3 regions of the Bradyrhizobium sp. CCBAU 53415 genome follow, and region 1 is predicted to be linked to each of the others. Evidence: riboswitches for the same ligand, from Rfam matches in the RefSeq annotation. Region 1 holds a riboswitch; each other region holds the start of a gene.
What was found. A riboswitch is a leader RNA that binds a small molecule or an ion and turns the genes downstream of it on or off. The one in region 1 is predicted to bind cobalamin.

Region 1 (3,271 bases):
ACATAGTCGGTGCGCGTGACCGTCGGCTCATCCTGGCGGATGCCGGCAATCAAGGACAATTGCTCGGTGACCGACAGCCGGTTCTCGGCGAACAGCGCATACTGGTTGGTCACGCTGCCGTAGCCGGGAACTGTGGCGTTCGGGCTGCTGAATACGCCTGAGCCGAAGTCGAACGGGTTGACGGACGACGAGCCGCCGTAAGGTGAATTGTTGGTGTGGGTAAAATTGATGCTGTTGACATCGAAGCCCGCGACGAACTCGTTGGCCATGCCGAAGACATGTCCGCGGAATTTCGCATCCATGCGATTGCCGACCTGCTGCTGATCGTGAAAGATCTCGATGTAGCTGCTTCGATTGATCAGGCCGGTGGCGGGATTGTAGGCGTAGCTCTCGACGTCCTTCCAGTGCCTCCTGGAGTTCAGATAGTAGAGCGTGTTCTGGATCGAGATTCCTTCGGCGACCTGCCAGTCGGTCTTCACCTGATTCCAGCTGTCCTGGTAGCGGATATGGCTGTCGCCGACATTGTAGTTCTTGAAGCGTAGCGATTCGTCGAACCTGCCGTTGATCAGCGGCGTGCCGAAGTAGCGCGACGGGTTGCGGTCACCGTAATCCGTGGACAGCGTCCAGGTGACGTCTTCGTTCTGCCTGATCTGGACCACGGCATGAAGCGCGACATTCGAGGTGTTGTCGCGATCGACCCATCCGTCCGACATATTGCCGGTGGCGGTGATCCGATAGGCGACGTCCTTGCTGATCGGACCACCGCTGTCCACCGCGATTCGCCGCGTCATGTTGCTGTCCAGCGACACCTCAGCCTGGTTGCGGGGAACCCACAATGGCAGTTTCGAAACCACATTGACGGCGCCGCCGACTGCGCCCGCGCCGTACAACACCGACGCAGGGCCGTGCAGCACCTCGATACGCTCCGTCGACCAAGTGTCGAACGGAAAGGTCACCGTCCCGGCGCCGATATAGAGCTGGGTGCCGTCGTACAGCGTCATGACGGATCCAAGGCCCGTGAAGCCGCGGGTGTTGAACGATACGCCGCCATTGCCCGGTGCCGGGCTCGCCGTGAAGCCGGTCGCGTTTTGCGTCACCGCGTCCAGGATGTTCAGCTGGCCGCGTTCGGCGATTGTCTCGGCTGAGATCACCTCCACGCTGGCCGGCGTCTGCAGTCGCGTCAGGCCGAGGCGGCTACCGGCCGTGCTCGCGCCAGTGAGGTTGAGCGTCGGTGCGGCGAACACGGGATCCGTTGGGTTGGCAGTCGGAGCACGCGCGTCGCCAGCCACGCTTCGCTGCTGGCGTGAGCGCGCGGAGCGCATTACATCGCTGCGCCGGGTGCTGCGGGCATTCGGCTGCCTCGCTGGCGGCTGCACTACGACAGGATCGAGCGTCTGGGCCGGCCTTTCGGACTGTGCCCAGCAATCCGTCGACAATAAGAGGCAGGAGAATGCAACTGAACGGAGCAGCGCGCGGCGACGCCGTGGCGTGAAGATGGTACGGGAGGTCATCAATAGGCTCGCGATAACGTGGCACGTCACCGCGAACGTAGTTTGGCCGCTGCCTCAAGAAGACGGCAACCCAACACCCACCAGGACACCCCGCCCAATGTGCTCGCGTGTGACCACGACTGACGGCAGGTCTCCTGGCTCGCGGGTCGTTGCCTTTCGCCGCCTTCCCAGGCCCGCAGGCCCAGTGGCGTTTGGCGAAGGCTCACCGCTTACAGTTGCGGGGGCAGCCACGGCGTTGGGGGATCCCCCGCACCGTATTCCCTATTGATCTCCCGAAGGAGAACCGTCGCAGGCACCCTAGTTTTATTTGCAAAGGGCTGTCAACTGGCCGTTCCGAGCTCGGCGCATCGCGCCGTCATCGACAACCTGCGGCTCGCACGTCAGCTGTCGGGCAAAACGGCGAAGACGGACGGAGCTCATGTCCGGCAAAGCAAATCATGCCGCGAGGCTGCAAGCGCATGTCTGCGATCCCCGCCAAATAGCCTTCCGCGGAAGCATGATGCGTCGGCTTCGGTGGAGGTGGTCGTTGCTCCCGGAATCTGCCTTGATGCGATCTCAACTTGGTGGAGTGACGGTATGAGCGGTCTGGTGATCTCTGGCGGCCGGGTGGTGGATCCCGCGAGCGGGATGGACGCCGTCGGCGATGTGGCGGTGGTGGACGGCAGGATCGCCGCCGTCGGCACGGGCCTCGGCGGCGCCGAGCGGGTGATCGACGCGACCGGCCTCGTGGTCGCACCCGGCTTCATCGATCTGCATGCGCACGGCCAGTCGATCCCGGCCGACCGCATGCAGGCGTTCGACGGCATCACGACGACGCTCGATCTCGAGGCCGGCGTGCTGCCGGTCGCATCCTGGTACGAGCGCCAGGCGCGGAAAGGCCGCGTGCTGAACTACGGCGCCGCGACCAACTGGGCCTTTGCCCGCATCGGCGCGATGACGGGCTCCAATGCGGAGAGCTCGCTGGAGGCGTTCGGCAATGCCATGCGCGACCGCCGCTGGATCGACAACGTCGCGACCGAAGCGGAGGTATCAGGCATTCTCGATCGCCTCACGCGCGGCCTGAACGAGGGCGGCATCGGCATCGGCATCCTGAACGCCTATGCGCCGGGCGCCGGCGTGCAGGAACTGACCGCGGTGTGCCAGTTGGCTGCGGCCAAGGACGTGCCGACCTTCACCCACGTCGCCTTCATGTCGCGCATCGACCCCGAGAGCGCGGCGGAAGCCTATATCCGGCTGATCGGCTATGCCGGCGCCACCGGCGCGCACATGCACATCTGCCATTTCAATTCGTCGAGCAAGACCGACGTCGAGCGCTGCCGCGTGCTGATCGCGAAGGCGCAGGCGCAGGGCCTTCCGATCACGGTCGAGGCCTATCCTTACGGCACCGGCTCGACCGTGCTGGCCGCCGCCTTCTTCAGCGATCCCGAGTTCGTCGAGCGCAACGGTACCGGTTATGATTCCGTGCAGCGCGTGACCGACGGTTATCGCTTCCACGATCGCGAGGAGCTCTTGAAGGCGCAGGCCGAGGAGCCGTCCTCCCTGGTGCTCTGGCACATCCTCGATACCGAGAACAACGCGCACCACCGCGACCTGCTCGACATGTCGGTGCTGTATCCCGGCGGCGCGATCGCGTCCGATGCGATGCCGTGGACGCTGTCCGACGGCAGCACCTATACCGGCGACGCCTGGCCGCTGCCGGATGACGCCACCTCGCATCCGCGCTCGGCCGGCTGCTTCACGAAATTCATCCGCGAATGGGT
Region 2 (3,271 bases), on a different contig from region 1:
GATGTGGTGTTGCAATCGGCAGCCAAATGGTCGCCGCAACCTGCGGCGAACGGTCTGAATGTGACGCCGCCCGGCCAGCGCATCGCGCTGGCCCGCGATCCGGCATTCTCCTTCGTCTATCCGCATATGCTGGAAGCCTGGCGCGCGGCGGGCGCCGAGATCTCGACATTCTCTCCGCTCGCCGATGAAGCGCCTGACGCGAGCGCCGACGTCTGCTGGCTTCCCGGCGGCTATCCCGAGCTGCACGCCGGCAAGATCGCGGCCAATGCGCGCTTTCGCAGCGGCCTGCGCGCGTTCGCCGAGACACGGCCGGTGCATGGCGAGTGCGGAGGCTATATGGTGCTGGGAGCTGCTTTGACCGATGCCGACGGCGTCCGCCATGAGATGGCGGGCCTGCTTGGCCTCGAGACGAGCTTTGCCAAACGGCGGATGCATCTTGGTTATCGTCTCGCCACGCTCGCATCCCCGATGCCGGGACATCAGGCCGGTGCACGCCTGCGCGGCCACGAGTTCCACTATTCGACGATCGTCGCGCAGCCTGATGCGCCGCTGGCGGTCGTGCACGATGCGACGGGCGCCGTCATCGCCGAGACCGGCTCGCAGCGCGGCCGCGCCACCGGCACATTCTTCCATCTGATCGCGGAGGACCGGTGAGCGGATTCGTCTCCTTCATTTCCGCCGGTCCTGGCCATCCCGAGCTGCTCACGGTGAGGGGGGCCGCGCGGCTGCGCGAGGCCGACGTCGTGCTCTATGACGACCTCGCCTCCGGCGCGATCCTCGATCTCGCCCGGCCCGGCGCCAATCTCGTCGCGGTGGGGAAGCGGGCGGGGCGGCCCTCGACCAAGCAGCACCATGTCAACCGTCTCCTGGTCGACTATGCCGGAACCGGCGCCCGCGTCGTACGGCTGAAGTCGGGCGATGCCGGCATTTTCGGCCGGCTCGAGGAGGAGCTGGAGACGCTGCGCGAGGCGGGCATCGGCTACGAGATCATTCCCGGTGTCACATCCGCCTGCGTCGCCGCAGCCCAGGCCGGCATTCCCCTGACCCGCCGACATACCTCCCGCCGGGTGCAGTTCATCACCGGTGCCGATGTCAGCGGCGAGCTGCCGCAGAACCTGAATTGGGCGGCGCTGGCGGACCCTGAGGCGACGACCGTGGTCTATATGGGCCGGCGCACCTTTCCGGCGCTTGCCGCAAGATTGATCGCGCACGGCCTCGCCCCGACCACCCCGGCGCTGTTCGCCGAATCCCTCGGGCGGTCTGACGAACGGCTGGTCCGCACCACCATTGCCGAGCTCGCCGAGCAGCTTGCGCGCGGCGGCGCCGCGTCCACCGCCGCCGTCATCCTGTTCGGCGCGCTGGCAGGGGATTATCCCTCGTGACGGCCGCAGCCACCCTTCGCCCCTTGACGCCGGCTCCGCGAAAGGGGCACACAGGAGAGGCATGGTGCTCGACGCGGCGCAAAGCGCCGGAGCATAATCGGGAATGGGGGTGGGCGGACCCAGTTGCGGCGCCCAAAACCCCAGCCGCCCCCGCGACTGTAAGCGGTGAGGGGCTCCTATCAGCCACTGGGCCGAAAGGTTCGGGAAGGCCGGAGAACCCAGTGACCCGCGAGCCAGGAGACCGGCCCTGCACGTTTTGAGGCCAAGGCCGTCGGGTGTGACGGCAGGAAGGAATTGAGCCATGCATATCGAACCCGGAGTAGTGACGGGCGCCAAGCTCGTGTTGAGTTACGCAACCGGCATCGCCGCAGGCGGCATTGCGCTGAAGCTGGCGGCCGAAACCGTCCGCGAGCAGGGCGTCGGCTCGTTCGCGGCGCGCACGCTGGCCACCACGGGCCTCGTCTTCACCTTCTTTCAGGTCCTGCCGCATTTCCCGGTCGGCGTCTCCGAAGTGCACTTCATCCTCGGCTCGACCTTGTTCCTGCTGTTTGGTGCTGCGCCCGCGGCCTTCGGCCTCGCACTCGGCCTCCTGCTCCAGGGCATCTTCTTCGTGCCGACCGACTTGCCGCAATACGGCATGAACGTCACGACGCTGCTGGTGCCGCTGTTCGCGATCCAGGCGATCGCGACGCGGATCATTTCGCGCAACACCGCCTATGTCGATTTGAAGTACCGTCAGGCGCTGGCGCTCTCGACGACCTATCAGGCCGGCGTGGTCGCCTGGGTGGCGTTCTGGGCGCTCTATGGCTCCGGCTTTGCCGCGAGCAACCTCGCCAACATCGCGACCTTCGCGGCCTCCTACGCGCTGGTCATCGTGATCGAGCCGCTCGCCGATCTCGCTGTGCTGGCCTTGGCGAAGTCGCTGCGTGGTGTCATCGCGCCCGGCCTCGTCACCCCGCGTCTGCACAACGCTGCCTGAGAGACAAGCGAATGGGCGGCCGCTGCGGCCGCCCTTCGCGCTCGCGATGCTCACGCTCTCCCTGATAGGCATCGGTTGCGGCGATCCCGAGCAGCTCACGAGCGCCGCGATCCGCGCCATCAACACAGCCGATCTTGTCCTGATCCCGCGCAAGGGCGCCGCGAAGTCCGATCTCGCAGATCTCCGGCGAACGATCTGCGCGGACGTGCTCACCAGCGACGAGACAGCCATCGCCGAATTCGATCTTCCCGTGCGCGATGCCGGCGAAGCTGATTACCGCAAGGGCGTAGACGCTTGGCACGATGCGGTTGCCGCGACCTGGTCGCAGACGATCGCGAGGCATCTCGAAGGTGAAGGCAAGGTTGCGCTGCTGATCTGGGGCGATCCCTCGCTCTACGATTCCTCGCTGCGCATTGCGCGGCGGCTCGATCCCTTGCCGAAGATCGAAGTCGTGCCCGGCATCACTTCGATCCAGGCGCTATGCGCGGCGCATGCACTGCCGCTCAACGACGTCGGCGAGCCGTTCCTGGTCACGACGGGGCGGCGCTTGGGCGAACGCGGCTGGCCGCAGGGAGTCGATACCGTCGTGGTGATGCTCGACGGCGGCACGGCATTTCAGTCGCTCGATCCGACCGGGCTCCACATCTGGTGGGGTGCCTATCTCGGCATGCCCGATCAGATCCTGATGTCCGGTCGGCTCGCGGACGTGGGCTCGCGCATCGTCACCGCACGGCAGGAGGCGCGCGAGCGGCACGGCTGGATCATGGACAGCTATATTCTCAAGCGCAGGGGATAGGCGAGGCAGCATGCTTCCCGAATGGATTTATCAGAACTGCCCGGAGGTCTCCGCGGTCCATCGCGAGGCGGCATTGGCGCGGCAGGCGCAACTGACGAAGCCCACCGGCGCGCT
Region 3 (3,271 bases), on a different contig from region 1:
GGCGTCGATGCGGCCGGCCGCGCGCACAAGGCGCGGGTGATCGATGCGGCGATCGCACGCCACGGCGTCGCCGGAGCCTCGGCCGAGGAGATCCTGTGCGCCGTCGGCGGCCTCGAGATCGCGGCGATTTCAGGCGCGATCATTGCGGCCGCGCAGCGCCGCATTCCCGTGTTGATCGACGGCTTCATCGTGTCGGTCGCGGCGCTGGCGGCGGCACGCCTCAATCCGTCCTGCCGGCCGTTCCTGCTGGCCTCGCATCAATCGGCGGAGCAAGGGCATCGGCTGGTGCTACGCGCGCTGAACGTGCAGCCGCTGATCAGCCTCGATCTCAGGCTCGGCGAGGGATCGGGCGCGGCCATCGCGCTGCCGCTGGTGCGTCTCGCATGCAGCCTGCACAATGGCATGGCGACGTTCGCGCAGGCCAACGTACCGGATCGCCCGACCTGATCCGGCTCAAGCCGCGCGCTGGTTGACCGTGACGACTCGCCAGCCCGCCGCGAGCCGGTCGATCCGGGTCAGCGACAGCGGATCGATCACGAAGCGCAAGGCTGCCTGGGGCGTCAGGTCCAGCGCGATGCAGAGGGCGGCGCGGATGGTGCCGGAATGCACGACGAGCGTCGCTGAACCGTCGCCAATCCGCGACAGGCCCTGCCGGACGCGCGCGACCTGATCCGCAAAGCTTTCGCCGTTCGGCGGCCGTCCACTCGCCGGATCGCGCCAGAATTGTGCATATGCATCGCCACCGGTCGCGGCGAGCTCGTCGTGACGATGGCTGGTCCAGTCGCCGAAATCCTGCTCGCGGAATTCGCTCATCAATTCCGGTTCGAGCCCCAGTGCGCGCGCCGTCTCGACCGTGCGCCGCGACGGGCTGGCATAGCTGGCGCCATCCGGCGGCAGACGGTGCCGCAAGGCCACCAACGACGCGTGATCTCCGAGATCGGCCGCCGCATCGGCAGCATGGATCGTCCCCGCGGTGCCGCGGACGGGCGCATGCCGTATCAGCCAAAGGAAGGTCTCGCCTTCCATGCTCATCTCCGAGGAAGTTGGTCGCTGTGGCTACAACGCCGAAACTGGTACATTGACTCACTCTTGTTGGTAATCCTAGGTGCTCTCGACGGTTTCTCCGAGAGGGGATGAAAAGGGAATGCGGTGCGGGGACGTTGTCCCCAATGCCGTGGCGGCTCCCGCAACTGTGGGCGGAGAATCCTTCGTCACGAGCCACTGGGCCTCGTTTCCGGGAAGGCGACGAAGCGGTCGCGACCCGCGAGCCAGGAGACCTGCCGTCAGCCGTGGTCACACGCGAAGATGTAGCACACCGCGCGGATCGACGACGAGGCGCTGTCGTTCGACGACCAGCTGATGCTCACGCGCAGCTTCGCGCTGGTCGGCGGCCCCCCGCGTCGCCGCATCGGCTACACGTGGGAGGCCGTTCCCGGCCTGAGCTTCTTCGGCCAGTACGCCACCGGCGCAGATATCGCAGCCAACACTGCTGGGTCCGACCCAGCCGCTCGACCTGACCACCGCCATCACTGGTCCCTTTTCGCCGCCCGGCTTTCGGTGTAGCTCTGCGGCGGCTCGAAACGGCGGGCGCTGGTCTCGCCGACGACCGAAACCATGCAGGAGGCAGCACGGATGTACCCGAAAGTTCAGATGTTCATCGCCGGCGAGTGGACCGATGGTTCGTCCGGCAAGTCGGAGGACATCCTCAATCCCGCCACCGGCCAGCCGATCGGCAAGACCCCGCATGCCTCGCGTGGGGATCTCGACCGTGCGCTGGAGGCGGCCAAGGCCGGCTTCGAGATCTGGCGCAAGACCTCCCCGTTCGACCGTTACAAGCTGATGCGAAAGGCCGCCGACATCATCCGCTCGCGCGCCGCCGAGATCGCGCCCGTGATGACCATGGAGCAGGGCAAGCCGGTGGTGGAAGCGCAGGGCGAGACCATGCTGGCCGGAGATCTCATCGACTGGTTCGCGGAAGAAGCGCGCCGCGCCTATGGCCGCATCGTGCCGCCGCGGATGGGCAACGTCTCGCAGCTCGTGACCAAGGAGCCGGTCGGCCCGGTCGCGGCGTTCACGCCCTGGAATTTCCCGATCAACCAGGCGGTGCGCAAGATCTCGGCCGCGCTCGCCGCGGGCTGCTCGATCATCGTCAAGGGACCGGAAGAGACGCCTGCAAGCTGCATGGAGCTGGTGCGGGCCTATGCGGATGCGGGCATTCCGGCCGGCGTCGTGCAACTGGTGTTCGGCGTGCCGGCGGAAGTGTCGGAGTATCTCATTCCGCATCCGATCATCCGCAAGATCAGCTTCACCGGCTCGACTGCCGTCGGCAAGCATCTGGCTGCGCTCGCGGGCCTGCACATGAAGCGCGTCACCATGGAGCTCGGCGGCCATGCGCCGGCGATCGTGTTCGCTGACGCCGACCTCGACAACGCCGCGAAAATTCTGTCCGCCAACAAGTTCCGCAACGCCGGCCAGGTCTGCGTCTCGCCGACGCGCTTCCTGGTGCATGAGAGCGTCTACGAGCCCTTCGTGGACAAGTTCGTGGCCGCGGCCAAGAGCCTCAAGGTCGGCAATGGCCTCGACAAGGACACCCGCATGGGACCGCTGGCGAACCCGCGCCGCGTCGATGCCATGGAAGGCCTCGTCTCCGACGCGGTCCAGCGCGGCGCCAAGGTCAAGGCCGGCGGCAAGCGCATCGGCAACGAAGGCTTCTTCTTCGAGCCGACGGTGCTCACCGACGTGCCCCGCGATTCGCGTATCATGAACGAGGAGCCGTTCGGGCCGCTGGCGCCGATCACCTCGTTCCGCAGCTATGACGAGGTGGTGGCCGAGGCCAACCGTCTGCCTTACGGCCTTGCGGCCTATGCCTACACCACCTCGACCAAGACGATGCAGGCCATCGGTGCGGACATCGAGAGCGGCATGGTCTCGATCAACCATCACGGTCTCGCGCTGCCGGAAGTTCCGTTCGGCGGCATCAAGGATTCCGGCTACGGCTCCGAAGGCGGCCTCGAGGCGATCGAGGGGTACCTGAACACGAAGTTCGTGACCCAGGCGAGCGCGTAAGGAAGAGTCGCGCTGTCATTCCGGGCTCGCGGCAAGGGTGCGACCCGGAATGACGGTGGACAATATCTGCATTGCGCGGCGGGCGAGACATGAACAGCAGCCGTCATCCGGGCAAGCGCGTGTCCCTTGCCGGGATGCATATCGACCGGACCTCCGCGGTGCCGCTGCATTTGCAGATCGCGAAGCATATCCGGGACGGCATTCT

Region 2: another riboswitch for cobalamin. It lies ahead of XH87_RS32175 (energy-coupling factor ABC transporter permease); the one in region 1 lies ahead of XH87_RS13995 (TonB-dependent receptor).
Region 3: another riboswitch for cobalamin. It lies ahead of XH87_RS32195 (hypothetical protein); the one in region 1 lies ahead of XH87_RS13995 (TonB-dependent receptor).

What each region holds. Positions count from the first base shown of each region.
Region 1 is NZ_LBJF01000021.1:140,390-143,660, forward strand. Features, by position in the region: gene XH87_RS13995 (TonB-dependent receptor) at 1-1,511, opposite strand, end outside; cobalamin riboswitch at 1,619-1,814, opposite strand; gene XH87_RS14000 (amidohydrolase family protein) at 2,088-3,271, shown strand, end outside.
Region 2 is NZ_LBJF01000027.1:874,469-877,739, forward strand. Features, by position in the region: gene XH87_RS32165 (cobyrinate a,c-diamide synthase) at 1-654, shown strand, start outside; gene cobA (uroporphyrinogen-III C-methyltransferase) at 651-1,382, shown strand; cobalamin riboswitch at 1,428-1,646, shown strand; gene XH87_RS32175 (energy-coupling factor ABC transporter permease) at 1,684-2,361, shown strand; gene cobF (precorrin-6A synthase (deacetylating)) at 2,408-3,157, shown strand; gene cobT (nicotinate-nucleotide--dimethylbenzimidazole phosphoribosyltransferase) at 3,168-3,271, shown strand, end outside.
Region 3 is NZ_LBJF01000027.1:878,242-881,512, forward strand. Features, by position in the region: gene cobT (nicotinate-nucleotide--dimethylbenzimidazole phosphoribosyltransferase) at 1-447, shown strand, start outside; gene XH87_RS32190 (histidine phosphatase family protein) at 454-1,026, opposite strand; cobalamin riboswitch at 1,099-1,299, shown strand; gene XH87_RS32195 (hypothetical protein) at 1,360-1,563, shown strand; gene XH87_RS32200 (NAD-dependent succinate-semialdehyde dehydrogenase) at 1,633-3,066, shown strand; gene pdxR (MocR-like pyridoxine biosynthesis transcription factor PdxR) at 3,156-3,271, shown strand, end outside.